DNA from 3 places in the Glutamicibacter sp. Je.9.36 genome. Region 1 is predicted to be linked to each of the others. Evidence: riboswitches for the same ligand, from Rfam matches in the RefSeq annotation. Region 1 holds a riboswitch; each other region holds the start of a gene.
The links. Region 1 has a riboswitch for S-adenosylmethionine ahead of AAZQ98_RS12250 (O-acetylhomoserine aminocarboxypropyltransferase/cysteine synthase family protein). Riboswitches for the same ligand answer to the same signal wherever they lie in the genome.
Positions count from the first base shown of each region.

Region 1 (9,562 bases):
TGCTCGGTGGACTGCGCGTCATCGGCAATAACTGGGACGGCTCCAACTTGGGCGTCTTCACCGACACCCCAGGCGCGTTGACCAACGACTTCTTCGCGAACCTGCTGGAGCTGGGGTTGGAATGGACCCCGTCCGCTGACGAGCAGACCTACACCACCACCGATGGCCGCTGGACCGGCAGCCGCGTGGATCTGGTCTTCGGTGCCAACTCCGAGCTGCGTGCACTGGCCGAGGTTTACGCTTCGGATGATGCCAAGGAGAAGTTCGTCAATGACTTCGCCTCCGCTTGGGCCAAGCTCATGGACGCAGATCGCTTCGAACTGCGCAGCAAGTAGCAGCTGCTGGGCTGCAAGCCCGTAGCAATTAGTGCTGGGCTGCTGCTTCCCGCAAGGGAGGCAGCAGCCCAGCACTTGTTTCATGCGGGAACTGCCCGTCAGAACAGCGTCGCGGCGCCGCTGGCGAAGTCCGGGTTCTCCAGCTTCAGCAGCTCGGACTTGGCTTCCAAGCCTCCCAGGTAGCCGCCCAATGAACCATCGGTGCGCAGCACCCGATGGCAGGGCAGCACGATGGGAATCGGGTTGGTGGCGCAGGCTGAACCGACGGCCCGCACCGCTTTCGGCTTGCCGATCTGCTGCGCCAGCTGGGCGTAGCTCAGGGTACGCCCGTAATCGATATGACCCAGCTCCAGCTGCACCTGGCGGCGGAACTCGGTGGAGAGCTGCAAGTCCACCGGAAGATCGAAGCCATGCCGCTGGCCCGCGAAATACTCATCCAGTTGCCGGACGGCACCATCCAAGCTCGACTTGTCGCGCAGGATCCGCGGGCTGAGCCTTTCCGAGAGCACCTCCAGAATCCGGTCATGGCCTTCGGATTCAAAAGCGACCCGGACCAGCCCGGCATCGGTACTGGCCAGCAGCAAGGCCCCCACGGGGCTATCGACCACGCGATAGGCAACATCAACAAGTTCCCGTGCACGGGCCCGTTCAACGAGCCGGTCCTGCAGCGAGTCGAGGACTTGCGCTTCAGCGGCCGTAGCCTGCTGCCGATAATTTTTTCCGTTCATGGCTGCTCCCGCCATAGTTCTTGGTCATCCATCCGGGCCCGCAGATTCTTGATCCCATCGGCGCCCGAACGCCGGGCGGCAGCTTCGGTGCCGGAAAGGATTCCGGCAATTTGCGCGTAGCTCATTCCGCCCAGGTAGCGGTAGGCCACCACCTGCCGCTGCTTGCCAGGAAGCTGGTTCACCTCATGCCACAGCTGCAGGTTTTCCAACTGCAGATCCGGCCGTTGGGCCGATGGGGCCAGGCTGTCCACGTCTTGGCCGATGAGGATTTCCGGCTTGTTCCTGCGCAACTCGTCAATGGCTTTGTTCCGGGCAATACGCACTAGCCATGCCAGGACATTGGCGTCCTCCGGCAGTTGCGGGTACGCCTTGAGCGCGGCAAGGAACGTTTCGGACCAGGCGTCTTGCGCGCGATGCTCATCAAGCAGGGCACGGCAAACGCGCAGGACGTTCAGTCCATAGTCCTGGACTATCCGCTCGAACGGTGCTTGCATGGCTCTCCTGGAATTTTGCGCCTTCATGGCTTCTCACCATGTAAACGTACGAGGAGACCATTTTGTGAGGCGTGAACGAAAAAAATTCCTTCACGCAGATACCCATGGATTCCTAGAATGCCACCAGATCCAATTCGCTGGCGATCTGCTCAAGGCGGATCAAGTCCAAGTGGAGCATTTCGCCATTTTCCACGCCTTGGGGATCCGTGGTTCCGGCCAATGCGTCGCGGATGGTGCGCATGGTGGCCCCATGGCTGACAATCATGACCTTGCGCCCGGCATGCCTGCTGGCCAAGTCCAGCAGCGCTGGCACCGCACGACTCAAGATCTGGGCACGCGGCTCACGCAGGTCCTTGGCAGCAGCCGATTCCGCTTCGCTGACCTCGGCCATGATCCGGCCTTCCAGCGGGCCGAAGCCGCGTTCAATGAGTTCCGGAACAGCGTTCCCCGTCTCGGCCCCGATCTGCTGGGCAATCAGCGCGGCAGTTTCCCGGGCACGTTCCAAGGGTGAAGCAAGTACCAGCGACCAGTTCTGGCCGATCAGATGGCGCCCGACCTCGCGAGCTTGTTCGCGCCCGGTATCGTTCAACGGGATATCGGTACGCCCCTGCAGGCGCCCTGCAAGGTTCCAATCGGTCTGCCCGTGTCGCACCAGTGCCAGCGAAGTATCCATGACTCCAGCCTAACCGGGGTAATAGGTATCGAAGAATCTCCGATAACAGCTCCAATACGCAACGTTACGACTCATAGTTGGGTCACGAACGGTCATGTTGCGAAGATTATTACACCATCCCGAGCGGCTGAGAGATCTGGTTCGATGACGCCGCAGCAACCTGCCACATCCGGTGGTTACGGTGCTACCGCCAGAAACGATGCAGCCGCCTACCCGTTGGACGACAGCAGGAAGCGACATTGATTCCGGGATTCCTGCCTCGATCGCGGTCCGCCCTGCGGAGCCCGCGAAACCCCAATCGACGAGGAGTCGTAAGCCACCATGGCAGATCACAAGTTTGGATTCCGCACCCGCGCATTGCATGCCGGAGGCACCCCCGATGCCGAGCATGGCTCACGCGCAGTGCCGATCTACCAGACCACTTCGTTCGTCTTCAAGGACGCTGACGATGCGGCCAACCTCTTTGCCCTGCAGAAGTACGGCAACATCTACTCGCGTATCGGCAACCCGACCGTAGCGGCTTTCGAAGAGCGCATGGCTTCGCTGGAAGGCGGCATCGGAGCGGTAGCCACCGGCTCGGGCATGGCCGCGGAATTCGTCACCTTTGCGGCCTTGGCCCAGGCAGGCGACCACATTGTGGCTTCCTCGAAGCTCTATGGCGGCACCATCACCCAGCTCGATGTCTCGCTGCGCCGCTTCGGCATCAACACCACTTTCATCGACTCCAATGATCCCGCCGACTTCGAAGCGGCGATCCAGGAAAACACCAAGGCCGTCTACACCGAGGTGGTGGCCAACCCGTCCGGCGACATCGCTGACCTGAAGGGCCTGGCCGAGGTGGCGCACCGCCACAATCTCCCGCTGGTAGTCGATTCGACGCTCACTCCCCCGTACATCCTGCGCCCTATCGAGCACGGCGCGGACATCGTGATCCACTCGGCCACCAAGTTCATCGGCGGGCACGGCACCACCCTGGGCGGCGTGGTCATCGAGTCGGGCAAGTTCAACTGGGGCAATGGCAAGTTCCCCACCATGACCGAACCGGTTGCCAGCTACGGCAACGTCTCCTGGTGGGACAACTTCGGCGAGTACGGCTTCCTGACCAAGCTGCGCAGCGAACAGCTGCGCGACTTCGGACCGGCTCTGCCGGCCCAGTCCGCATTCCAGCTGTTGCAGGGCCTGGAGACCTTGCCGCAGCGCATGGACAACCACCTGTCCAACGCGAAGCAGGTCGCTGCCTGGTTGCAGGCCGATGAGCGCGTGACCTACGTGAACTATGCCGGCCTGGAATCCCACCCGCAGCACGCGCAGGCCAAGGAGCTGCTGCCCATGGGCGTCGGCTCGGTCTTCAGCTTCGGGGTGAAGGGCGGGCGCGAAGCCGGCTCGAAGTTCATCGAAGCCCTGCAGCTGGCCAGCCACCTGGCCAACATCGGCGATGCCCGCACCCTGGTGCTGCACCCGGCCTCCACCACCCACCAGCAGCTGAGCGCCGAGCAGCTGGTCTCCGCTGGCGTGCCAGAAGATCTGATCCGCCTGTCGGTAGGACTGGAAGATGTCGAGGACATCCTCTGGGATCTGGACCAGGCGCTGGCCGCTTCGCAGGAAGCGATTGCCGCTTCCGCCGCAGGGTTCGAGGCTCCGGCCTATGACGGTTCCGCCTGCGCATTGCCAACCGCTTCGAAAGGAGCAATCTAATGACTGCCGTTGATACCGCTTGGGAAGGCCCTGGAGCCGCACAGCGCCTGGAGATCCTGCGCGACACCAAGTCCATCGCCATTGTCGGTGCCTCGAACAAGCCATCGCGCGCCAGCTATTTCGTGGCTACCTACCTGCTCTCCTCCTCCAAGTACAAGGTGTATTTCATCAACCCGGTACTCGATGAGATCCTGGGCCAGCCGGTGTACAAGTCGCTGGCCGATCTGCCGGAGACCCCGGATCTGGTCGAGGTTTTCCGCAAGCACGATGACCTGCCTACCGTGCTGGACGAGGCCCTGGCCGTAGGCGCGAAGACCCTGTGGCTGCAGCTGGGATCCTGGCATGAGGAAGTGGCCCGGCGCGCCGAGGCCGCGGGCATGAATGTGGTCATGGACCGCTGCGTGAAGATCGAGCACGCCCGCTTCCACGGCGGCCTGCGCCTGGCTGGATTCAATACCGGCGTCATTTCCTCCAAGCGCCAGGTACTTGCCTAGGGAGTCCAAGATTCCAGGAAATGGGTGCATGCAACATTGCGTTGCATGCACCCATTTTTGCCGTCGCTACCGGAGCTCTTCTTCGGGAGCTGTGCGTACTAGGCCACCTGCCCAGGGGCATTGCTGAGTTTTGCGGCTCGGCGGACTGCTCACGACAACGACCGGCCGGCTACGGCCAGTTATTAGAAACCATCTGGTGCCAGCTCTCCAGGTGTCCGGCACTCGGCCCGAGAACCGCAATCGCAAATAGCCCTTGAATTACTCGTTGGTATCCTCCCGCCGCCTTGCCTAGCAGCAACGGCTGCTTTGCAATGCATTTGCATGGGCTGGAGAAAATGGGACGCGGCAAGATCTTTTGGAGGCCGGAGGTACTGGCGACTGGCAATTGCCTAGCCAAATGAACTCGAAATTTCGGCGGACCCGTACGTTGCTTCCTATGCATGCCCTTCACGAAAACGCTATCGATCGCTCACCCGGATATGCCCCCTTGCCCGAATTAGGCGAATGCCTCTCCGTGGGAACCTGCGGTGCGACTGCCGTTTATTTCCCGTCAAACAAGCCGGGCGGAATCTTGGGCATTCGGTCCAGCATCCTTCGGGGCATGACCCCTGCGCGGCATTAGACTCAGCACATGGCAATTGGCAATAGCGGCACTGGGGCCCATCTACGCGAATATCTGAATGATGCCCGCGAAGCAATCTTGTGGAAATGCGAAGGCTTGAGCGACACCCAAGCGCGTACGCCCTTGGCACCCACAGGAACCCATGTCATGGGGTTGCTGCTTCACCTAGCCGTCACCGAATCAGAGTATTTCGTCGGATGCCTCGGACAGAAAATTGAGAATCCCATTATCCGAGACATTTCCGAAGACGAAGACGCCCAGGCCGACTTCCGCCCGCCACCGAACATGACCTTAGCTGATGCCATGAATATCTACCGCGAGGCAACCACCGCTGCCGACGTAGTTTTGGATTATTTGGATCTGGATTCCCCTGCCGTTGTTCCCTGGTGGGGAACGCATCGGCATACGACAGTGGAACGTCTCCTGATTCATATGATCGCCGAGTCTCATCGCCATGCAGGACACATGGATATCGTACGCGAGCAATTGGACGGTTTCGTCGGGTTACGCCCCTCAGCACCCAACATTCCAGATCTGACGCCCGCGCAGTGGGAAGAACAACGCCTGCGCATAAAAGAAATAGCCGACAACGCCTAGCGCATCATCTACTTTCTAAGCCTGTCAGAGGCCAGAGATACCCAAGAAGAAGTTGATGGATCGCTCGGTATGCCCGCGTCACGCAGATGATTTTCAGATTGGACCGCTGACAACTCCCTCATTGTCCGCTACGTTTATAGGCCGAGACCCGCGGCTGACCGTGACGAATTAGCTGTTCTTGACTGCAATGCTCGACTAACGGAGGCACCCCCACGATGACAGGGCCTGAACCGAAAACCGCACAAGAGCAACGGATACCGCTACCACTCTGGTCGGTTCTAGTTCGCATCGCTTTCATGATCGGAGTCCTAGTAGGTACGCTTCTGCTCGCGGTGGCACTTAACAACTCGACCGACCCGACCGCACACGGAACCCTCTGGACGCGCATCCTGAGCGGCTTCGCCATTTCTGGCCTCGTGATCGCCGTCCTTGTGATCCTCGTTCGCTGGTCAGGGCGACGTTCTCTCAGCGCTGCCGGCTTCACCACAGCCTCCGGCGATCTACGAGCGTTTGCCCTGGGCATCGCCTCGTGGTCTGTACCTGCGGTCGCCACTTTCTTTGTTCTCAGGCTACTTGGCAATCCGTTACAGATTCCCGTGGCCGCCGCCGAATTTTGGCTTGTATTCGGCCTGATCTTTTTCGCGGTGCTCTTAACTGAGGCGATTCCCGAAGAGCTTGTGTTTCGCGGCTACGTGTCCGCGGTTCTTGCAGAACGTCTGCCATCGTGGTGGGTCATCGGCGTGCAGACTGCACTCTTCGTTGCTACTGCGGTCTTCCTCCGTGGCGGAGTCAGCCCACTCGACGTATCACTGTTCGCGGCCATGGGAATTGTACTGGGCTACGTTCGACTCGTCACTGGCAGCGTGTGGACCGCTGTCGGCATCCACGTCGCTTTTCAAAGCGCATCCCAACTCGTCTTCACCCATGGCATCATCGAATTCGGCGGTTCACCGGAACTCGCCATGATCGCTCTCGGCGGGGTGCCATTCACAGCGGCCGCTATCCTGGTCTCAGTACTTGACGTCCGGAAAACCCGCGACTGAGGAACCAACCTCCGGCGCGACTGTACCTAAGCTATAGACGAAACTGGGCGGATCCATATTTGAATCTCCCCTATTCCCCTCTCGAGAAAATATCTGGCGTAGGTACTTTGAATGGGCTTCATCCCGGATGTTCTTCATCGGATGATCACTTCTAGTACGTGAATATTGAGCCGGGCTTGCGTCCCACTCAGTACGTTCGGTCTCCGAGCTGCATCTTTCCGGGGACGGATAGCATTGCGATAAGCCCGCCACTCCACCCTCACATTAGGAGCTACCTTCAAGGATTCCCCGACCAAGCTAACGGGATGCACTTGCATATTAGCCCAAGCTCACGGAACCTACAGCAAAATCCAAGACATTCTCAACGCGGGGCCCGAATTGATGATCTCTACATTTATCAGGAGTTATTTGATGCGCTGGACCGACGGCCCGGGTTGGATGAAGCACTCGACTTGTTCCACCCAATGATGCTCTGGTGATCACCAACTTGTATCGGCTGGGATGCCCTACTTTAAAAAGCTCGAACTCGCCGACGAGCTGCTCGAACGCACCACCAGTCTTAGCACCAAGCGGCGAAGAAAGCTTTGGCGGATGCCCCCTATTACGAGTGTACCGGCTGGCCTCAGCCCGTCCCACGCTGCTCTGGCAGAATCCATCCTTTTGGCAGAGTGATATCCGAGGAGAAAAGGAATGCGCAAAGGACTGTTGAATGTCAGCCAACTCGCCCGAATGCATTCAGGCACGGAGAGCGGCATGAATGGATCCGGGAATTTTGTCCTGACGCAAATCACTCGCGAAGCTGCCTGGGATTCCTGTCGAATTCAAGACATTCTCGCCCCGGGCCTTTGCCGTACCGACGCCTTGCTCCTTAGTACGGTTTCCCGTCAGCTGAGGCCGCACAGATGGCGAATCACGGAGGACAGACTCGAGTCGTACGCTGCTTCGGTTGCGCGTATCTCCCACCATCAATCCGGCATAACCCCAGCCGCTTGCATTGGAAGATCCGGCCTGGTGGTGGACTACGCTCTCGTACGTTACTGGCGAAGTGCGCGCGGCCAAGCTGGCCGAGCAGTTCGCTTCTGGCTCTCATGACCCCGGTGCTGAGACCAGTTGCTATTTCGACTCGGCAGGCCAGGACCTCTCGGCCGGCCTGCTGCTGGCTGCGGCTTTGGATCACCGGGCCATTGCCCACGTGTACACGTGGCTGGCTCGTCCCACCGATGACACGGCGGTGGGGGCCTCGGCAAACTTGGTTTCCGGTTGACCTCCGATCCGGCGGCTGATGTGATCGAGGCTCCCGCAAAGCGTCGTGGCGGCGTGCCTGGCGCGGCGCGGCTGATACACGGCCGTATTCCAACGCTCAACAGCCTGCAATCAAAGTCGGCAGTCCTGGCCCTGCCAAGCTCCGACACTTGCCAGAACCTGGCCGGAGGCATGCGCCTTCACGCCGGAAGCTCCGCTTGCTGACGATTAAGTATTCCCGCACTGGAGCCGCTTAAGCCGCATTCCATGCGGTCGTCACTGCGTGTACGGCAAGACGGAGCGTTTCCGCTTCAGCTTCAACCCGTACCGCTTCGGAGGGCAGAGCACGCTCCGTCATGAGGCCGCTGATTACGGTCGCGAGGAATCGTGCCCGCTGCTCAATCTGGCCGGCGGGAATTGCGTCTTCCTCAATAAGCGCACCCAACCACCGCTCCACGCGATGACGCCCCATCCGCTCGAGCGCGAGGTAGGTTCTCGTCTCATCTTCGGACGGTGCGGAGGCTACGTACGCGTCATACAAGAATCCCCATTGCTCCCGGGCGCGATCGCCGGCACCGAACTGCGCGAGGAGCAGCCGCAAACATGCGGTCAGGCGCTCGGCCGGCATGAGAGCCCGATCGTTGATCGGATCGTCGGGAATGTCGACGTCGTAGATTCCGGCGACGACAGTGTCGACGAGGGCACGCTGCGTAGGGAAGAAATGCCGCAGTGAACCCGTACTCACTTCAGCGCGAGCGGCGACCGCCCGAACACTCAAGCGCGCGGTTGGATCCTCACCGAGCATCGTCGCCGCAGCGATCAGGATCTTCTCACGCGTGCCCACTTCTCTCGATGCATCAGGCTGGCTGCCCATGGCGTCCTCTCGTTACAAAACTATTACAGTGTGCTAGTCTATCCCATTATTGACTATTACGGCGTACTAGTCTGGAAGCGAGGACGGAAAATGAAGTTCAAAAGGTGGTTGAACCATCGCGTGCGTGCCGGATCCGGCGAGCCGGTGAAGCGCTTGCGCTGGTGGCAGATATTCAGCAGGTCCTTGCGCACCATCGCCCTACCCTCTCCCGATGGGACAGCATCCACCTACACGGTTGATGTCCGCCACGGCGGCGACATGGCTGATGGCGTGATCAGGGCCCGCCTCTATGTGAATGGATCGTTGCACTCGTACTCGAAGATGCCCGCGCGCTTCCCAGTCCCAGGCGGCCACATCGAAGTCGCTGCCAACGGCTTCGGACTCAAGCGCTGCCACTATATGCCTGCAGGCGGCAGCGAACTGCAGCTGGCCCCAGATCCCGCATCCGCGGAAGGGTGCCGTGCCAGACTGCATCACAGGCATCCGGGCCTGAGCCGATTCATCGGCATCGTCTCGACCGCGCTGGTCCTCGCCGGCCTGTGCATCACGGTGCCTCAGATCCTTGAATCGATATCCCAGATTCCTCCCATCGCCGATTCGATAGGCACCTTCACTTCTCCTGTGCAACTCCCGCTCCAGGGCAACCTTTTCATCGGATTCGCGGCCGTCCTTGGCAGCACGGAACGAGCCTTGCGGATGCGATCGAGCTGGATCGACGAACTCGCCAGCTAAGCCCGCGAAAGGAAAACAACTATGCCGAACGCC
Region 1 covers NZ_JBCPSN010000004.1:281,781-291,342, forward strand. Annotated here, with positions in the region: gene katG (catalase/peroxidase HPI) at 1-335, shown strand, start outside; gene AAZQ98_RS12235 (methylated-DNA--[protein]-cysteine S-methyltransferase) at 434-1,063, opposite strand; gene AAZQ98_RS12240 (RNA polymerase sigma factor) at 1,060-1,557, opposite strand; gene AAZQ98_RS12245 (histidine phosphatase family protein) at 1,670-2,230, opposite strand; SAM riboswitch class I at 2,342-2,436, shown strand; gene AAZQ98_RS12250 (O-acetylhomoserine aminocarboxypropyltransferase/cysteine synthase family protein) at 2,552-3,925, shown strand; gene AAZQ98_RS12255 (CoA-binding protein) at 3,925-4,419, shown strand; gene AAZQ98_RS12260 (DinB family protein) at 5,051-5,638, shown strand; gene AAZQ98_RS12265 (CPBP family intramembrane glutamic endopeptidase) at 5,935-6,681, shown strand; gene AAZQ98_RS12270 (hypothetical protein) at 7,676-7,945, shown strand; gene AAZQ98_RS12275 (helix-turn-helix domain-containing protein) at 8,177-8,797, opposite strand; gene AAZQ98_RS12280 (hypothetical protein) at 8,888-9,529, shown strand; gene AAZQ98_RS12285 (hypothetical protein) at 9,551-9,562, shown strand, end outside.

Region 2 (9,562 bases), on a different contig from region 1:
CCGGGCCATCGAGGGCATCCCACTCATCCTGGTACTCGCACACCGTGTACGGTCCGTATACCTCGGTGAGGCCATATACATGGACTACCTCGATACCCAGCTTCTGCAGCTTGGAGATGATTGCCGGGGACGGGGGAGCGCCTGCGGTGGTGATGCGCAGTGGCGCATCGAGCTGGTGGGCGCGGGTGGAGTCGGCGATGATGGAGCAGACGGTCGGAGCGCCGCACAAGTGGGTGGTTCCAAGATCCTCGATGGCATCCCAAACGGAATCTTCGCGCACGCCGCGCAGGCACAGGTGCGTTCCTCCCGCTGCGGTGACGGCCCATGGAGTGCACCAGCCGTTGCAGTGGAACATCGGCAGGGTCCACAAGTAGCGGGTCTTGGCCGTGAAGCCCTGGTGGTGCGCTTCGCCCAACGAGTTCAGGTAGCTGCCGCGGTGCGAGTAGAGCACGCCCTTCGGCTTGCCGGTGGTGCCCGAAGTGTAATTGAGAGTGATCGGAGCCCGCTCGTCGGCGATGGCGTAGGGAAGTCTTTCATCCGAGGCTTGTGCGATTAGCTCGTCCAAGGTGGCGTCCACGGGCACGTCCGGACGTTCTCCGGCGTACTGGTCATCGGTGATCTCGATGAGCGCCTCCAGCGTTGGGTTCTCGCGGCGCAGGGTCTTCGTGTTCTCCAGCAGCTCTGTGTCGGCAAGCATCAGCTTGGCAGCAGAATGATCAATGATGTATTGCAGCTCGTGGGCCGAGAGTCGGGTGTTCAGGGCAACGAGGACTGCGCCTGCCAGCGGTACGGCGTAATGCGCCATGAGCATTTCGGGAGTATTCGGTGCCAGCACGGCCACGCGGTCGCCCGGCTCAATGCGAGCCTTCAGCGCCTGGGCAAAGCGGTGCACCCGTGCTTCGAATTCTTCATAGGAGAAGCTGCGAGTTCCATGGATGACGGCGATCTTCTTCGGATAGGCCTCGGCTGTGCGTTCCAAGAAGCGCAGTGGGGTCAATTCTGAATGGTTGGCCTGAATCTCTACCATGGTGTGGCTATTCCTCAATCGTCATCGATGGTTACGGAGAACAATAAGCAGGAGTGTGACTCAATGCACTCCATGACCAATAGTGGCATGAACCTCAGCGTCATGCCGGGAAACCAAGTTTCATTACGGTGGGCGGTAGGGAATTCGCGCCAGGGCCCCGAGCCCAGGTGAGGCGTTAGTGTTCTGCCGAATCAAGAGCGGCGGAAGCCTGCTGCGATCATGGGGGTCGAGGCGTTCAAGAAGCGCGGCGCATGGCGAATAAAAGACTGCCCAAGGACTTCCAACGGGGCCTTGGATCGAATATTGCGTCGAATATTGCGATTTGCGAAGTGAAATGTTTGACGGCTGTTCGTCATGAGCCATATCGTTTTAAACAGAATCAAGAGCATCAGCTATAAGCCCTGGCTTGCTGATCGGCAACCCTCTCAACGGTAGTGGGGTGCTCCAGGTGAGGATTCGGTTCCACACAAAATGTGCTGGAACAAGTACCGCACACGGCGCGGAACTTCAGCCCAAGCGGCTTCGAGTAACGAGAAGCCAATGCTTGCAGGCTACTGCGCGGTGGGCAAGACCCAAAGGAATCGAGCCATGTCATTGAATCTTGAACTTGACCCGTTGACCCTGCGCAAGGTTTTCGCTCAGCATCCATCAGGGGTAGCCGCCCTCTGTGCAGAACTGGATGGCGTGAAGACCGGAATTGTCGCTTCATCGTTTACCGTGGGAGTTTCCCTCGAACCTGCACTGGTGATGTTCGCCGTGCAGAAGTCCTCGAACACTTGGCCAAAGCTGCGCGAAGCTGGCCGCATCGGCGTCTCAGTGCTGAGTGAACGCAATGATGGTGTCTGCGCTCAGATTGCGTCGAAGAATGGCGACCGGTTCCGCGGAATCGATACCTATTCCTCGGATCAGGGCGCGCTCTTCGTCAACGACTCAACGTTGTGGCTGGAGACTTCGATCTACAACGAGGTCGAAGCGGGGGATCACTGGGTAGTCCTGATGGAAGTCCACGGGCACCGCACCTCCGAGCACTCGCCACAGATCTTCCATGATTCGCGGTTCCATTCGCTGCCGATTCCTGAGCTCGTATAAGCGCTCCGCATTTTCCAAAGCTCCGGCCAGATCAAAACATCGATCTGGCCGGAGCTTTTTGAATTCCGGTTAGGCGGGTTGAGCCGTTCCCCGCAGCCCTCGACACCGGCAATGCCCAGCCGCCCCAGGCATTTGGCGATAACCTCGTCATCAAAGTATCTGTCGCGAGAAACCTTGAACTCGCCATATCCGCCACCCGCCTGGGCCGTCGAACAGAACCGCGCAGGTAGCTCATGGATCCTCGCTGCACGCTGGACCAGAGCGGCAGCGAATTGCCGGCAACCCTCGGATGGGGTTTCCGAGCCATGCAAAGGCTGCGCATCACAAATGAAATCGGCGCTTTATGGGGTCTTCACTGGCGCGCGTCGCGGACGCGAAGTGGCGAGAGTGCGCCGGCAGCCCAGTCGCTGATTCAGGTTCGCCCGCCGAGTCGTTGCACACATTAAGTTATCCACCGCCCCCGAACGCAGAAACCCTCGGCGATTGTGGACTACTGGAAGATCCGGCCTTGCTGGCGAATTTAATCCGCGATGACTTAGGGTTTTGTAAATTCAACAGTATCCACAAGGTTATCCACAAAACTGTGGACAAGACGTGGACAAATGTGTACAAAGGGTGAAAAACCCCGGGAACTGGGCGATTAAGGGTGTTGATAACCTTGGGCCGGTTGGCGTGAGCTTCAATGAATTAAGTTTCTGTCCACAGGTGTGCGAATACAAACAACCAAGTCAACAGATATTAATGATACGTAGAGTGGGGTAATCCACAGAGTTCTCCCCAGACTGTGAACAGGGAACTCCACAGGTAGAGGAGTGTTATCCACATATTCTGTGGATAATGAGGTTTACGCCTGTTAATAACAGCCCTAGTGTTGGGTTCGGGAGAGAAATATCCACAGGCGCCTGACATCCAAATGTCCGTATCGACTGACACGATGAAGCGTTGCCATGAGGCAAGGATAATTTTTCCCAGCGGGTCAATAGGGGATGGAAGTGTCTGCAATGAGTGCTGAGCCGGTTTACGAAGGACGAGATTCCGACGCAGGGCGCAAGCCGCCACAGGATATCGAGGCCGAGATGTCGGTCCTCGGTGGCATGATGCTCTCCAAGGACGCCATTGCTGACGTCGTTGAATCCATTCGCGGCACCGACTTCTACCGTCCCTCCCACGAATCGATTTACGAGGCGATTGTCGACCTCTACGGTCGTGGCGAACCAGCCGATGCGGTCACCGTAGCCGACTTGCTGACCAAGCGCGGCGAAATCTCGCGCATTGGTGGCGCCGCCTACCTTCACAATCTCATCCAGCAGGTTCCAACTGCAGCCAACGCCGGGTACTACGCAGAAATCGTGCGCGAACGCGCCGTGCTGCGCCGATTGGTTGACGCCGGAACGCGCATTGTCCAGATGGGCTACTCGCCAGACGGTGAAGTTGACGCAATCGTCAACGAAGCCCAGGCAGAGGTCTACAAGGTCGCCGAGAACCGCAGCAGTGAAGACTACGTGCGCCTTTCGGACATCATCGAAGACACCGTTGATGAAATCGAGAACGCGGCCAACGCGGGCGATGGCATTACCGGTGTGCCCACCGGATTCTACGAATTCGACGAGCTGACCCAGGGCCTGAAGGGCGGCCAGATGATCATCATCGCCGCCCGTCCTGCAGTGGGCAAGTCAACCTTCGCGCTGGACTTCGCCCGTTCTGCTGCCATCAAGCACAATATGGCCACCGTGTTCTTCTCCTTGGAAATGGGCCGCAATGAAATTGCGATGCGCCTGCTCTCGGCCGAAGCATCCATCCAGCTCCAGGATCTGCGCAAGGGCTCGGTGGAAGACGCGCAGTGGACCAAGATCGCCACGACCATGGGCCGGCTGAACGAAGCCCCGTTGTTCATTGATGATTCGCCGAACATGTCCATGATGGAAATCCGTGCCAAGTGCCGTCGCCTCAAGCAGCGCAACGAGCTGCGCATGATCATCCTGGACTACCTGCAGCTGATGAGCTCGGGCAAGCGTGTGGAATCGCGCCAGCAGGAAGTTTCCGAGTTCTCGCGTAATCTCAAGCTGCTCGCCAAGGAACTCGACGTTCCGTTGATTGCGCTGTCGCAGCTGAACCGTGGTTCCGAGCAGCGTACCGACAAGAAGCCAATGGTTTCGGACCTGCGCGAATCGGGCTCGATTGAGCAGGACGCCGACATGGTGATCTTGCTGCACCGTGATGACGTCTACGACAAGGAAAACCGTCCAGGCGAAGCTGACGTGATTATCGCGAAGCACCGTGCCGGTCCGACCAAGACCATCACCGTGGCCTTCCAGGGCCACTACTCGCGCTTCAACAACATGTCCACCGAGGGTTAGTCCCAGTCAGAACTCATATGGCACCTACTAAGCCAGCGAATTGCTGGCTATAGTGGGTGCCATGTTCGCTTCGATGCAGGCTTTGCTGTGGGGCACTGTGGCCGGCTCGGCCCTGCTGCTGGGATCCGGCGCGGCCTGGTGGCTGAAGATCCCCAGGATCTGGGTCAGCGCCATCATGGCCTTCGGTGCCGGGGTCCTGATCAGCGCACTGGCCTTCGAGCTGGTGCTCGAAGCCTATGAAACCGGCGGCCTCGTTGCGACGATGGGCGGCGTGATCGTGGGCGCTGCCTTGTATTTCGGCGCGAACCGGCTGCTGGCCTGGAGAACCTCAAAGCGGCAGGCGCAGCGCGCAGGAGAGCAGGAATCATCGGGAACCGCGCTCGCGGTCGGTGCACTCATCGACGGCATTCCCGAGTCCGTGGCCCTTGGACTTTCCGTGGTCGCCACCGCGAGCATTAATCCGGCGATGCTCATCGCCATATTCATCTCCAATGTCCCCGAGGGACTGGCGAGTACCGCACAGATGAAAGCGTCCGGGCGCAAGGGGTCCTCGATCGTTTTGCTCTGGGGATCGATAGCCATTTCCTGCGGCATCGCTGCCTTCCTCGGAGCGCTGCTGCTGGAATCCATGCCCGGTGAAGTGCTGGCCTTCGCCACCGCGGTCGCTGCCGGAGGCATCTTGACGATGATCGCCGACACCATGATCCCGGAAGCCTACAAGGTGGAGCACGACTACACCGGGTTGCTGGTGACCTCGGGCTTCCTGGCGGCCTTCAGCCTGCACGTGATCGGCGGCTAGGGGAAACCTGAGATCATGGATGCATGCCCCTGAACCGCAGCAGCCAATCAGCCGAGCGCGCCGAGTCCACGATCTATGCTCCGCAGTATCTTGCCACCACCCTTGGCATGTTCGTGCTCGTCTTCCTGGTCGCTTTCGAATCCATGGCCGTGACCACGGTAATGCCACTGGTCAGCGAGCTGCTGGAGGGCGAACGCTACTTCGCCCTGGCCTTTGCCGCGCCGATCGCCAGCGGGATGCTGGGGATGGTTGCCGCCGGAGAAGTCACCGACCGGTGGGGGCCCAAGCACCCGCTGTCCATCGCCGTGGCCGTTTTCTGCATTGGGCTGCTGATCTGCGGTTCAGCCGAGAACATGCAGGTCCTGATTGCCGGGCGCATCTTGCAGGGAATTGGCGGTGGCGCGATCACCGTCGCCATCTACGTGCTCATTGCCCGCGCGTATCCTGCGCATCTGCATTCCAAGATCTTCGCCCTGTTCGCTACCGCCTGGGTGGTCCCGGCGATGATCGGCCCCTGGCTGGCCGGCTTGATGGCCGTGCACCTCGGTTGGCGCTGGGTGTTCTCCGGCGTGGCGGTGCTGGTGGTTCTCGCGTTCTGCGGGATCGTGCCGGCGTTGAAGTCGCTGAGCTCCCAGCGCAATCCGGACCTGGGGTCGATTTCCACGAAGCGGCTGATGCTTGCCGGCCTGACTGGACTGGCTGTCATCTGCATGAACTTGCTCGGCAATGCGCAGGGCAGCTGGTCCCTTCTAGGACTGGTCTTGGCATTGGCGGTAGCCCTTGCAGCAATTCGCCCGTTGCTGCCCAAGGGCACGTTCAGCTTGGCCAAGGGGCTGCCGTCCACCATCATGACCCGCATCTTCGTGGCCGGGGCCTTCTTCGGCGTAGAAGTCTATCTGCCGTACCTGCTGCGCGAGGATTACCAGCTGGGTCCCGACCGGGCGGGCCTGATCCTGACAGCTTCGGCATTGTGCTGGTCGGTGGGTTCATGGCTGCAAGGAAAGCTGGGGGATAAGGTGGAATCCTCCACCTGCATCACCGTGGGTGCGATCGCCGGCAGCGTAGCGATTTCAACCGCATTGGCCACCGCGATCTTCCATCCGCCGGTCCTCGTGCTGGTCTGCGGATGGGCCGTGGGCGGCTTCGGCATGGGGATGATCTTCCCGCGGCAAAACGTGAACATGCTGGCCCTGTCTGCCAAGGATGAACAGGGATTCAACTCATCGGCAATGACCGTGGCCGACTCCCTGGGCAATGCCGGAACCACCGCCATCGGTGGCGTCATCTTCGCGATGGCCGCCACCGGGATGGAGTTCATCTCGGTCTTCAGCTTCAGCCTCTTGCTGATTCTGGTCCTGATCGCGATCTCGCCGCGCACCAAACCTGTTGCGCAGCCAGCAGCCTGACTACGCTGGGATCATGGACACGGAGCTTCCCAAGACGAGCAACCCCGCCGCGAGGGCTTTCGAGCAGGCCGGCATCACCAGTCTCGAGCAGGCGGGGCAGGCCGGCACCGCGGCGCTGCTCGCGCTGCACGGCGTCGGCCCGAAAGCCATCCGCATTCTCCGCGACGAGCTGGCCGCACGCGGCCTCAAGATGAACCCCTGAGGTCTCCGGCTTAGCCGCGCGGCAGGATGCCCAGGTGGTCCTTGTCCGGTTCCACGATATGCTGCGCATACTCGGTGTGCTTGGCAACGTAGGCCTTCACGTACGGGCAGACCGGAACGATCCTGGCACCGCTGGCGATGGTGTTCTCCAGCGCGAATTTCACCATGACGCTGGCTAGGCCCTGTCCGCCGTATTCCTCATCCACGGTGGTGTGGAAGAAGATCCGCTCGACGCCTTGGGCCCCATCAAAATCGCGGTAGTGCGCCGCTCCGATGATCTTGCCGTCATCGTCGAGGGCGAAGCGCTGGCGCTCAGGCAGGAATACTGGTTTGATGTCGCTCATTGGGAGTTCCTTACTGGTTAGGCGGGGTTCACGCGCGGGCGCAGGCGAACGGTGGGAAGTGCTGGAGCCGGCAAGGCTGCCGGAGTATTAGGCGGGAACGGCCCGAAGCGATCCTCGGAGGCATCCCCGGGCTCGGCCCCGATCTCGGCCTGCCATTGCGCGCGGAACGCGAGGACTTCCTCATGGGTGCGGCCTACGAAGTTCCACCACATCAGGATGTCTTCCTTCAGCGGCTCTCCGCCGATGAGCAGCGCCAGAACCGGCTGGTCCCCGGACTTCAGGCGCAGGGTCGTGCATCCCGCACGCACGAACCCGAGATCGCGTGGAGCGAGTTCATGGCCGTTGACTTCAAGATTGCCGGAGTCCAGGAGGACTCCGTGCTCATGGTGCCCGGGGACAACCACCTCGATCTCGGTGTTCGGTTCAAGGCGCAGTTCGGCGCCACCGAGCTCGGTGTGCGTCTTCACCGGGGAGGTGGACGACTTGCCCGACACCCCGTAGGTGCCAAGGAAGACCGACAGCGACCAGCCGGGAGCGGTGAGCGCTTCCGGGCGGTAGTTCTCAAAAGTATGTTCCATATCCCGTGCATGATCGGGCAGCGCAGTCCATAGCTGGGCGCCGTGAAGGATGGTGGTGTCTTCGGTGAGGATCTCCGAATGGCTGATTCCGTGCCCGGCGGTCATCAGATTGACCTCGCCGGGTCGCACGGTCGCCTTGAACCCGGCCGAATCCATATGGTTGATCTCGCCGGTGAAGAGCCAAGAGACAGTCTGCAGTCCGGTGTGCGGGTGACGAGGCACGTTCATCCCGCCGGTGACTGCGACGTCGTCAGGACCGTAATGGTCCAGGAAGCACCAAGCGCCGATCAGGCTTCGCTGCTTTTGCGGCAGTGTCCGGAAGACCGTCATTGCCCGCGGACCGCCCAAGGGCACTTCGCGTGGTTCCAGGATTTCAACCTCTGCCTGGGAACGCACTGCACTGCAGTCGATCTCCTCAGGCCGGTGCTCAAGATTGCTCATATGCCAAGGCTATTCACTGTGGCCCGCTTTGACTACTTGCGCCACCGATTCGACCGCAACTGGAAGTGGCGCTGCGACCCGGGGCAGCTTTCGGCCCGGGCACGGTATTCTCGACCGCGGTACGATCAATGCAGTGGTATTAGGCATCTTTCAAGGAGCTTGCGACAACGTGGACAGTGCTATTCTTCGCGACGAAGATCTTCTCAAGCTGGAAAAGCAGGTGTGCTTCGGCCTGGCCGTAGCCTCGCGCTCGGTGATCTCGGCATACAAGCCCGTGCTGGATCCGCTGGGGCTGACGCATCCCCAGTACCTGGTGATGCTGGCCCTTTGGGACTTGGGGCCGATCAGCGCCCGTGCCCTCAGCGGGCATCTGCACCTGGATCCGGGAACGCTTTCACCGTTGGTCAAGCGCCTCGAAACTGCCGGTTTGGTGGCAAAGACGAAGAACCCGGACGATGAGCGGGCCGTCATCATTCAGCCCACCGAGAAGGGCGCCGCGCTGCGTGCTGAAGCGGTGGAGGTGCCGCGCGAAATGATGGCCCGGCTTGCCCTGACCGACAAGGATGTGCTGGAGCTGCGCGGCATCCTGGACCGCATTATTGCTGCAGGTTCGAACGCTCCGAAAAGCTAGAACCCCATTTAGTTGGTGCACCAACTAATGACGTATGATTGAAGTGCCAGTACTCGCAAACCCAATGACCGAAGAGGACGACGATCATGGATGAATCACCCCTGCCGATCATTTCCGATACCACCGGACTAAGCGTCGGCTACCGCATATTCTGGCGTCTGAAGTACTTGGGATTGTCCATCTTCGGTCCGGCCGAGCGCCGTGTCCTCGCCAGCCCTCGCGAACGCATCAAATGGGACCGTGCAATGAAGGTCATGCGCGCCCATGAAGCTGCCGGAACCTCGCCGGATGAGCAAACGCTGTACACCGCGAGCCGCATGGAGCCTCGCCGTCCGCAGGGATAGCGGCGCCCGCAGGTGAACCTGATGGCGGGCCGCGATAATATTGACCTTATGGAATCGATGACTGAACTCGTAGTCGCCCGGCAATTTTCCGCACCGAAGAACGCCGTTTGGGCTGCCTTCGTCGAGCCGGAAATCATCGCCCAGTGGTGGGGTCCCGATGGCTGGCTTGTCGAGGAAGATTCCGTCGTATTCGAAGCCAAGGTCGGCGGCCGGCATGAGCTGAATATGGTGCAGGCTGATAACCCGGATGCCAAGGTGCCGCTCAAGGCGGTCCTGACGTCTTTCGACGAATACGAATGCCTGGTCAGTGCCGACGGCCCGCACGAAATGACCTTGGACCTCGTG
Region 2 covers NZ_JBCPSN010000001.1:787,271-796,832, reverse strand. Annotated here, with positions in the region: gene AAZQ98_RS03690 (long-chain-fatty-acid--CoA ligase) at 1-1,027, opposite strand, end outside; SAM riboswitch class IV at 1,405-1,521, shown strand; gene AAZQ98_RS03685 (flavin reductase family protein) at 1,616-2,116, shown strand; gene dnaB (replicative DNA helicase) at 3,118-4,473, shown strand; gene AAZQ98_RS03675 (ZIP family metal transporter) at 4,535-5,272, shown strand; gene AAZQ98_RS03670 (MFS transporter) at 5,296-6,678, shown strand; gene AAZQ98_RS03665 (hypothetical protein) at 6,692-6,880, shown strand; gene AAZQ98_RS03660 (GNAT family N-acetyltransferase) at 6,891-7,223, opposite strand; gene AAZQ98_RS03655 (pirin family protein) at 7,241-8,242, opposite strand; gene AAZQ98_RS03650 (MarR family winged helix-turn-helix transcriptional regulator) at 8,412-8,873, shown strand; gene AAZQ98_RS03645 (hypothetical protein) at 8,960-9,217, shown strand; gene AAZQ98_RS03640 (SRPBCC family protein) at 9,275-9,562, shown strand, end outside.
Region 2: another riboswitch for S-adenosylmethionine. It lies ahead of AAZQ98_RS03685 (flavin reductase family protein); the one in region 1 lies ahead of AAZQ98_RS12250 (O-acetylhomoserine aminocarboxypropyltransferase/cysteine synthase family protein).

Region 3 (9,562 bases), on a different contig from region 1:
AGTTGCTCAAGCTTGCCTCCCTGGCCGAGGATGGCATCCACGCCAAGGAAATGATTTCCGACGGAATCGTCACCGTCAACGGAGAGGTGGACACCCGACGCGGGGCGCAGATCCGCCCCGGCGACGTGGTGTGCGTGAATGGTGAATGCGTGAAGGTCACCGCGCAGCAGTAGTCAGCTTTTCCCCAGGACGACCCTGTTGAGGAACTCGGAAACATCCTGCAGTTCTTCCATGCACACCGAGTGGCCAATCTGCCGGTAGGTTTCGCTGGCCAATTCGGTGTGCCCCGGAACCCATCCCAGGGTGTATTCGATTTTGTCCCGGGTGATCACCGGGTCAGCCAGGTCGCGGCCCCAGAACAGCGGCAGCGGCTTTTCTGCCAGCTTCGCGTCGTCGAATATATCCAAGGGCCCGGGATCCACGGCGAAGCCCGAGAGCCCGACGACGGCTTCAATGGAATCGGGCTGGTAGCGTGCCAATGAAGTGGCCATGGCCATGCCCTGGGAGAAACCGAGCAGGGTGATCGAGGAGTGCTGCTTTGCCAGCGGTTCCAGCAATGCCCATAGCGCTTCGACGCTGCGTGCCACCGACTCGATGGAGTAGTCGATGTCCTGGGTCAGCGGGAACCAGCTGTACCCCGGGCCTGCTTGCAGCGGTGCGCGCACCGAGAGGTAAGTGAACTCTTCGGGCAGATGCTGCGAGAGCCCCATGAGGTCTTGTTCATTCGAGCCATAGCCGTGCAGGAACACCAGCAGCGGAGTTCCAAGGCGGGATTCGTCGTTACGGGAGATGATGGCCACTGGAGCCTGATCCGGGATAGTCATAGTTCCCCAAGACTATCGAACAGGACCCCGCAGGGAACTACAGCTAGCTCAGCGCTTCCGCGGCCCGATTCCATCAATTCCCCGTCCACCGGCGATGGCAGCGCCCGGGTGCAGCAGAACTTCCCCGTAATCACCGTCGAATCTGCTGAAGGCGTTGGCCGGCACTATCCTGGAACCAAGGTCTTCCAAGGCCTGGAAATCCAGTTGACATGTTACAAGATTATAAATCTTCAAAAAATTGCCTAGCTTTCCAAGCTTTTCGTGTTCAACTGGACCAACGGCCTCACAGTCCTCCGGAATGCGGCTCTCGCCGGACGAGGCAGCGACAGCGACAGAGATAGGAATAGGCGCCATGGGCGAAATTGAATACAGCGAAGATATTCCGGGGCAGCTGCAAGAGGATCTCGATAGTTTCGGGTACATCGAACCGGACCCGGGAAGCGCTTCGCCCCTATTCGATAACGTGGACACCGTATTTTCAGTCGGCACTCCCTTGTTCGCCATGCTCTTTATCGCCGTTATCGGATTGATCATCTTCGTAGCGGTGCGCAATTACCGCAAAGCCAAGAGCGCCGGTTTTGATCCGCTGACCCTGGAAACCGAACTGATGGCAAGAGCCGCTAATTCAGCTATGCTGGCGCCGGAAAAATCCCTTGAAGACAAGCTTGCCGAACTCGATTCGCTGCACTCGCGCGGTATCATTACCCGCGACGAGTACTTGCAGGCGCGCCGGGACGCTTTGAGCGATTAGCACGGCGGCTCGTGGAATCATCCTCGGGAATGATTGACTATAAGTTACCCTTTGGTAACAATAGATTCGTGCCAAACGATTCTGCTTCTGAACCATCAACATCCGCCAATGCCCCACTGCATCCGTGGCGCCGCTATGTCGCCATTGGGGACTCGTTCACCGAGGGCATCGGCGACCCCGACCCGTCGAGCACCGGCCGCCACCTTGGCTGGGCCGACCGCTTGGCCCATGAGCTCAGCCGCACCGTCCCGGACTTCTCGTATGCCAATCTCGCCATTCGAGGCCGGCTGATTGGCCAGATCGTTGCCGAACAGCTCGATCCCTGCATTGACCTGAAGCCTGATCTGATCTCGCTCTGCGCAGGCGGCAACGACGTCCTGCGCCCGGGCGGGGATCCAGACAAGATTGCAGACATCCTCGACAATGCGGTAGCCAAGCTCACCGATACGGGCGCCACGCTCTTGCTCTTCACCGGGCCCGATATTCGCGATACCCCGGTTTTGGGAAGCATCCGAGGCAAGGTGGCAATCTACAACGAAAACGTGCGCACCGTAGCCGCCCGCCACGACGCCATCGTGGCGGACATGTGGGCCTTGCAGGAGTTGCACCAATCCCAGATGTGGGCACCGGATCGCCTGCATTTCTCCCCCGCCGGGCACCAGCGAATTGCCGCCATGGCACTGGACTCGCTGAACGTCGCGCATCCGCTGGATACCGAAATCGTTCCGGCCGTGGATGAACGCAGCTGGCGGGAAGCCCGCAAGGAGGATCTGCAGTGGGCGCGCGAGCATCTTGCGCCCTGGGTATTGCGCCGCCTGCGCCACCAGTCCTCCGGCGACGGCATCACCCCGAAGCGGCCCTCCGCCGCGCCGTTTGCGCAGACCAAGCCAAACGACTCGCTCGGCGCCGGCGACAGCGCCAAGTAGGCATGAAAAGCCTGAAGCAGTTCCACCGATTACTGGCGGAACTGCTTCAGGCTTTGAAATCTTCCCGAGCCCTTTCCGGGGCTCAGTCTCCGAACACCAAGGTCCGAAGCACGCCGTCGAGCTGCGTGGCGTCGGTCAGGAATCCATCGTGGCCAATCGGCGAATCAATGTAATGCACCGGTTTTGGCTTGGCCAGCGACGAGGCCAGCTTCACTGACTGCTCAGGAAAGTACAACCGGTCAGTGGTTACCGCGGCAACCACCACGTTGACCTTCGCCAGTCGCGCCAAGGCGGCTTCCAGGGATTCATGGCCGCGAGCCACATCATGGCTCATCAGCGCCTCGGTGAGCACCAGGTAGCTGTTGGCGTCGAAACGATTCACCAGCTTGCTGGCCTGATGGTCAAGATAGCTTTCCACCTGGTACCGCCCGCGAGGTCCGTCGAGCAGACCCGTTGGCTTCTCGCCATCCTGCGGGTTGCGCGAGAAACGGGTTTCAAGCTCGGCTTCGGAACGATAGGTGATGTGGGCCAGGCGGCGAGCCAAGCCAAGACCGGCGTCCGGGCGCGCATCGTTGCCGTAGTAGTCGCCATTGCAGAAGTGCGGATCCAACCGGATGGATTGGGTTTGCACCTGCGCAAAGGCAATTTGCTCGGCAGTCGCCTGCGCGCTCGAGGCCATCACTACGAGATTCTTGACCTGGTCGGGGAACTCGACGGCGTATTCCAACGCGCGCGCACCGCCCATCGAACCGCCAATGACCGCATGCCAGGAATCGATTCCCAGTTGCTTGGCCAGCCGCGCTTCAAGGCGCACCGAGTCCTTGATGGTGACGAAGGGAAAGCTCGAACCGTAGGGCAGGCCCTGGTCGCCCAAGGACGAGGGGCCGGTGGAACCATTGCAACCACCCACCATGTTGATGGACACGACAAAGTACTCATTGGTGTCAACCGTGGCGCCGGGGCCTACGAGCTCTTCCCACCAGCCGGCGCTTTGCGAATCGCCTTGCGCAACGTGGGCGTCACCGGTGAGCGCATGCATCACCAGCACCGCGTTGGAGCCATCAGCTGCTAGCGTCCCCCACGTTTCATAGGCCAGCACCACGTCCGGAAGGAATCCACCGAATTCGAAGTGGTGCTCCCCCACGGACTTACGGCGCAAAATGCCGTCTTGTCCGCCGGCGAGCTCTTCGGCGCGCAGAGTATCTTCAGTAGTCACAATGGATGCCATGCCTAGAGGGTTTCCTGCAGTTCCTTGTTCTCGAGGGCTGCAACAGCTTGGAAGCCCAATTCCAGATCGGCCAGAATATCCTTGATATTCTCCAGTCCGACGCTCAGCCGCACCAGTCCCGGGCTCACGCCGGCCGCAACCTGCTCAGCTTCGGAGAGCTGGGCATGGGTGGTGGAGGCCGGGTGGATGACCAATGAGCGCACGTCGCCGATGTTCGCGACATTGGAGTGCAATACCAGTGCGTCCACGAAGGCCTGGCCGGCTTCCGAACCGCCCTCCAGTTCGAACGCGATGATCGAGCCGGCGCCCTGATCGCTGTACTTCTGCGCACGCTCATGCCAAGGCGAGGACTTCAGGCCTGCGTAGGCGACCTTCTGCACTTCCTCGCGGGCTTCGAGCCAGGTGGCAACTTCTACGGCATTCTGGCCGTGGCGTTCAATGCGCAGCGACAAGGTTTCCAGGCCCTGTGCGATCAAGAACGCGTTGAACGGCGCAACCGAAGAACCCAAATCGCGCAGCAACTGCACGCGGGCCTTGAGGATGTAGGCCAGATTGGCGCCCAGGATGCCGTTGACACCCAGGTCGCGGGCGAAGACCAGGCCGTTGTAGGACTCGTCCGGGGTGTTGAAGCCCGGGAAGCGGTCGGCGTCCTTGGCGAAATCGAAGTTGCCCGAGTCCACGATGACACCGGCAATGGCATTGCCGTGTCCGCCGAGGAACTTGGTGGCCGAATGGATCACGATATCCGCGCCCCACTCGATCGGGCGGATCAGGTACGGGGTGGCCAGGGTGTTGTCCACCAGCAGCGGCACGCCAGCTTCGTGGGCGATCGCCGAGATGCCCTCGATGTCCAGGACGTCCTGTCGCGGATTGGAGATGGTTTCCCCGAAGAAGGCCTTGGTGTTCGGACGCACCGCGGCACGCCAATCATCCAGGTTGTCCGGGTCGGCAACGAAGGTGACCTCGATGCCCAGGCGCTTGAGCGTGTGCTTGAGCAGGTTCTGGGTTCCGCCATACAGGCTGGGGCTGGCCACCAGGTGGTCGCCGGCTTCGGCCAAATTCAAGATGGCGAAAGTGGTGGCAGCCTGTCCCGAGGAGAGCAGCAGTGCTCCAACGCCGCCCTCCAGGTCAGCGATGCGGGTTTCCACCGCGTCGGTGGTCGGATTGCCGATACGGGTGTAGATCGGCTCCAGTTCCTGCAGCGCGAAACGTGCAGCAGCGCTCTGGGCGCTAGGGAAGACGAAAGAGGTGGTTTGGAAAATCGGGAGAGCCCGTGCTCCGGTCGTCGGATCCGGGGTCTGGCCGGAGTGGATCTGACGGGTTTCAAATGACCAGTTATTGCTCATGGTTTCCTCCAAATAGCGTTTCATGACTATGGGGGTACGCCACTGAAAAGACACCGACAGGAAGCACCATATCGTGACGACTTCCAGGGGTAACCCGCGCTTGTCCTTGATGCCTTGTGCGTTCAAGGGCCAGGTCTTCACCCGGGGCACCCCACCGCGGTTGGAGGGTTGCCGCCCAGTAAGCCGGGGCTTGTTACTGGGACTCATGACCTGGTACCAGTTTGCCCGAAAACCGAAGATCTTTGCAACGCAAGGGCCAGTCATTGGACTCAATCGGTCATATTTCACGAATAGTGCAGGTTCATCGCAGAGTATTCGATAGCATCACGGCACTTAGGTTTGCCTAAGTAGAGACTGGCATCACATGTTGCCATGATGGGCACATGATGAGGCTAGATCACGTAAGTTACGCATGCGGCCCGGACGGGCTGTTGCCAACCGCTGAAAGAATCTCCGAGTCCCTTGGACTGGAATTCGTCAAGGGCGGCGTGCATCCACGATTCGGAACACGCAATGTCATCTTCCCGCTCAAGCATGGACAGTACCTGGAGGTGGTTGAAGTCCTGAACCACCCGGCCAGCGACAAGGCACCCTTCGGACAGGCGGTTCGCGCCCGTTCGGAGCTCGGCGGCGGCTGGATGGGCTGGTGCGTCTCGGTGGAGGATCTATCCAGTGCCGAGGACCGCTTGGGCCGCAAGTCGGTGCCGGGCAACCGGAAGTTCCCTGATGGCCGCGAACTGACCTGGCAGCAGATTGGCATCAAGGGCCTGATCGCCGATCCGCAGTGCCCGTACCTGATTTCCTGGGATGAAGGATCCGAGGAGCTGCATCCGTCCAAGGCGCTGGAACCTGCCGGCGCCATCAGCCAGATCGCCATCGCCGGCTCGCGTGAACGGGTGCTGGATTGGCTGGGCCAGCCGCAGAACGTCAATTTGGGCGCTGTCACCATGCAATATGAAGCGCCGAATGGCACTCCGGGCATCATGTCGGTTACCTTTGAGACCGAGTCCGGCACCGTGGTGCTGTAAACAGTTCCGCAGAGAACGCAAGTAGGCGGGGACAATGGCGTCCCCACCTACTTTCTTTTCGTTAAGGCCGGTCCAGGCGCTTCCCCAGGACCACGACGTGCTGGTCTTCGAAGCCCAGCCGTTCATAGAAATCGATGACGGCAGAGTTCTCCCCGCGGACCATGAGCTGCACCTTGGGCACGCCGCGATCCCGCAGCCACAGGACAGCAGCATCCACCAGCGCCCTTCCCAGGCCATTGCCCTGCCGGCACGGATCCACCGCAACATAGTAGAGCCAACCTCGGTGGCCATCATGGCCAACCATCGCAGTAGCCATGAGTTGACCGTTCTCAACGATGGCCAGCACCGTAGAAGTAGGCTCAGCCAAAGCCCGTCGGGCGTCGGCGAGTGCATCATTCCACGGACGAGTCAGCCCAGTTGCTTCCCACAATTCAACTGCTTGGCGAAGGTCCTCTTCGCGCAGCACGGTAATCTGCATTGGCTCAGCTTACCGGCGCTACTGGCCGATTCCGATGGCCGGCCCGACCAAGGCGTATCCCACGAAGCCGATGGCATCAAGCAGGAAGTGCGCGATAACCAGCGGCATCACCCGCCCGTATTTCTGGTATACCCAGCCGAAGACGACGCCCATGAGCATATTGCCGATCATCGGCCCCACCCCCTGGTACAGGTGGTAGCTGCCTCGGATCATCGCAGAACCAATAATGGTGCTCCACAGGCCCAGCTTCAATTTCTTGGCGTAGGTGAACAGGAATCCGAGCATCAGCACTTCTTCGAGGACTGCATGACGTGCAGCCGACAGCAGAAGCACGGGGACGCTCCACCAATAATCGCCAAGATTCGCTGCTGACAGTGCCGTGGTGACGCCCAGTGCCCGTCCAGCGGCATAGACGCCCAGCGTTCCCACTCCCATGGCCAAGAACATCCCCGCCCCGAGCAGTGCGTCCTTGCCCGGCTTGCGCATATCGAAGCCGATGTCCCGGATGGTACGTCCGGTCGTGCGCTTCATCAGGTAGAGCGCCAGCACGACGGGTACCAAGGCAAAGAAAATGTCCAGCAGCTGGTAGGAGAAATCAAAGAACTCGCGGGTGCTCAGCGGGTTGTTCAGCGATGTAGTCTGCTCGCGCAGTGGTGCCCGGGTGACCTTATCGGCAAAGCTCAGCAGCGAGTAGACCGCGCTTTGTCCCAACGACAGGGCAAGAACCAAGACGATCTCGAACTTGAGGGTCTTGCGGGTTGCTGTCTGCTTAGATTGTTCAGCGTTCACGTTTCCGATCATAGGCTGATCTGGCTGTGCGCGTACTGAGCAGCCACGTGGCAAACCTGCGATAGCCTGAGGTTGAGACCACCAGCAAGCTGAACGAGAAGAGTGCGAGTGAGCCGTCCTGCCACCATTGGAGAACTGCAGATTGCCCGTCAGCTCTGCCCCGATCTTTCCTGGGAAGATGCGGCCGTGAACGAAGGCGGACAATTCCACAAGGTGGTCATTGGCAATCCGCAAGCGGTGATTCGCATGGCGCGCACGCCAGCGGCCACGGAACAGATGCCCCGTTCCGTCAAGCTGCTGTCTGTGCTGGAGGGCCAGCTCAACTACCAGATTCCGGTGGCGGTCTCCGAGATCCTGCACGTCGACGGACTCAGCTCCGTGGCCATGTCTTTCATCCCCGGCAGAGCCCATGAGCCGCATTACGGGGATCCGAAGGTGCTGGGACAGCTGGTCAAGGATTTGGCCGAGCTGCCGCTGGAGCCGATCAGCGAGCATCTGGCCAAACCGTTTTCATTCCGTGGCGAATGGACCCAGGCCAAGCAGCAGCAATGCTTCGATGCGCTGCCCGAGGAACTGCGAGGGCCTGCTACCGAGCTCTGGGCCCAGCTCGATATCCTGGCGCAGGTTCCTGCGGGCTTGGTTCATGGCGACTTGGCCGGCCACAACATGCACTGGATCGGCGAGAAATTGGTTGGCATCTTGGATTGGGACCTGGCCGCTGCGTGGGACCCGGCTTTGAACACCGCTTACCTGAGCCTGTGGCATGGGTTGGAAATGGCGGATTTGATTGCTCCCAGCGCCGAGGAAGCATACCGGGCCAAAATCTGGTTGGGCCTGATGAGTCTTGAACGGCTATCGGATACGCTCTCGCGCACCGACAACCCGAAGATGGGCAAGCTCATGCGCAAGATTGGTCCGCGCATCCTCACCGCCGCGCAGACGGTACGGAAGTGAGCTCCTCGCTAACCATTCATCCCGTCGCGACAGCATTCTCACCAACCAGAATCCGATATCGAATTGTAGCTTCCTAAGCGAGGAAAAATATGACCCTGAAAAACGCATTCGCTCTCATTGCCCTCGTAGGAACTTCAATGGCGTTCACAGGTTGCTCCCTCATCGATTCCAGCAGTCCTCCTCCACCAGGTACAGATTCGATGATGCCGCTGCAAGACCATGAGCTGGCTGCCATCAGCACAGAGATTGATAGGAAGGACCAGGAGGTCTCTCTTGCCATACCGCTCCGTGGCGGCGATTATGAGGTTGCGTTCGAATGCTCGGGCAAAGATACGATGTCCAGCATCGCATGGCAAAGTGATGATAAGAAGGAGAAGGGAGAAATCAGCGTGCCTTGCACCCTTGACGGCGCAAACGTCCGCGAACAAATTTCTCTAAACGGCTACTCAAGTTCGCTCACTTTCGTCGCAAGACAGTTGCAAGGACACGAACTTACGGTATCAATTGCCTCAAACGCGACTTAGCACTTGATGATGGTCCCTCCCGATGTCTTCGTCTATCAGGATTTAGCGAAACATTATTTTGTTCAAACGCGTTGAAAAAGCAAAATGCCCACCCGAGCACGATGCTCAGGTGGGCATTTCGGCGTATCGTCTCCGATACAAAGAATATTTAGTTCAGTGCTGAGATGGCTGCATCGTAGTCCGGCTCGGTGGTGATCTCCGGGACGATTTGGCTGTAAACAACCTTGCCGTCTTCATCCAGGACAACAACCGAACGGGCCAGCAAGCCACCCAGTGGACCGTCAATCTGGGTCACACCGTAGTCCGATCCGAAGTCGGAACGGAAGACCGAAGCAGCGGTAACGTTCTCGATGTCTTCGGCACCGCAGAAGCGTCCCAGTGCGAATGGCAAGTCAGCAGAAACGCACACCACGGTCGTGTTCTCCAGGCCGGCAGCCAATTCGTTGAAGCGACGCACGCTGGCAGCGCAAACGCCGGTATCAACCGACGGGAAGATGTTCAGGACAACGCGACGGCCAGCCAGCGATTCGCTGGTGACATCTGCAAGGCCGGTGTCGGTGAGAGTGAAAGCTGGAGCCTGCGAGCCAACGGCCGGCAGATCACCAATAGTCTGTACAGGGGTTCCCTTGAAAGCAGTATTAGCCATAGGTCTTGTTTATCATGAATGCCTAATCCGGAGCTATATTTTCTGCCTACTAGCGCAAACAAGTCGCT
Region 3 covers NZ_JBCPSN010000003.1:259,516-269,077, forward strand. Annotated here, with positions in the region: gene AAZQ98_RS09520 (RNA-binding S4 domain-containing protein) at 1-173, shown strand, start outside; gene AAZQ98_RS09525 (alpha/beta hydrolase) at 174-824, opposite strand; gene AAZQ98_RS09530 (SHOCT domain-containing protein) at 1,177-1,575, shown strand; gene AAZQ98_RS09535 (SGNH/GDSL hydrolase family protein) at 1,644-2,501, shown strand; gene metX (homoserine O-acetyltransferase MetX) at 2,584-3,729, opposite strand; gene AAZQ98_RS09545 (bifunctional o-acetylhomoserine/o-acetylserine sulfhydrylase) at 3,732-5,075, opposite strand; SAM riboswitch class IV at 5,167-5,286, opposite strand; gene AAZQ98_RS09550 (VOC family protein) at 5,459-6,103, shown strand; gene AAZQ98_RS09555 (GNAT family acetyltransferase) at 6,165-6,581, opposite strand; gene AAZQ98_RS09560 (CPBP family intramembrane glutamic endopeptidase) at 6,600-7,382, opposite strand; gene AAZQ98_RS09565 (phosphotransferase family protein) at 7,479-8,324, shown strand; gene AAZQ98_RS09570 (hypothetical protein) at 8,414-8,848, shown strand; gene tpx (thiol peroxidase) at 8,997-9,494, opposite strand.
Region 3: another riboswitch for S-adenosylmethionine. It lies ahead of AAZQ98_RS09545 (bifunctional o-acetylhomoserine/o-acetylserine sulfhydrylase); the one in region 1 lies ahead of AAZQ98_RS12250 (O-acetylhomoserine aminocarboxypropyltransferase/cysteine synthase family protein).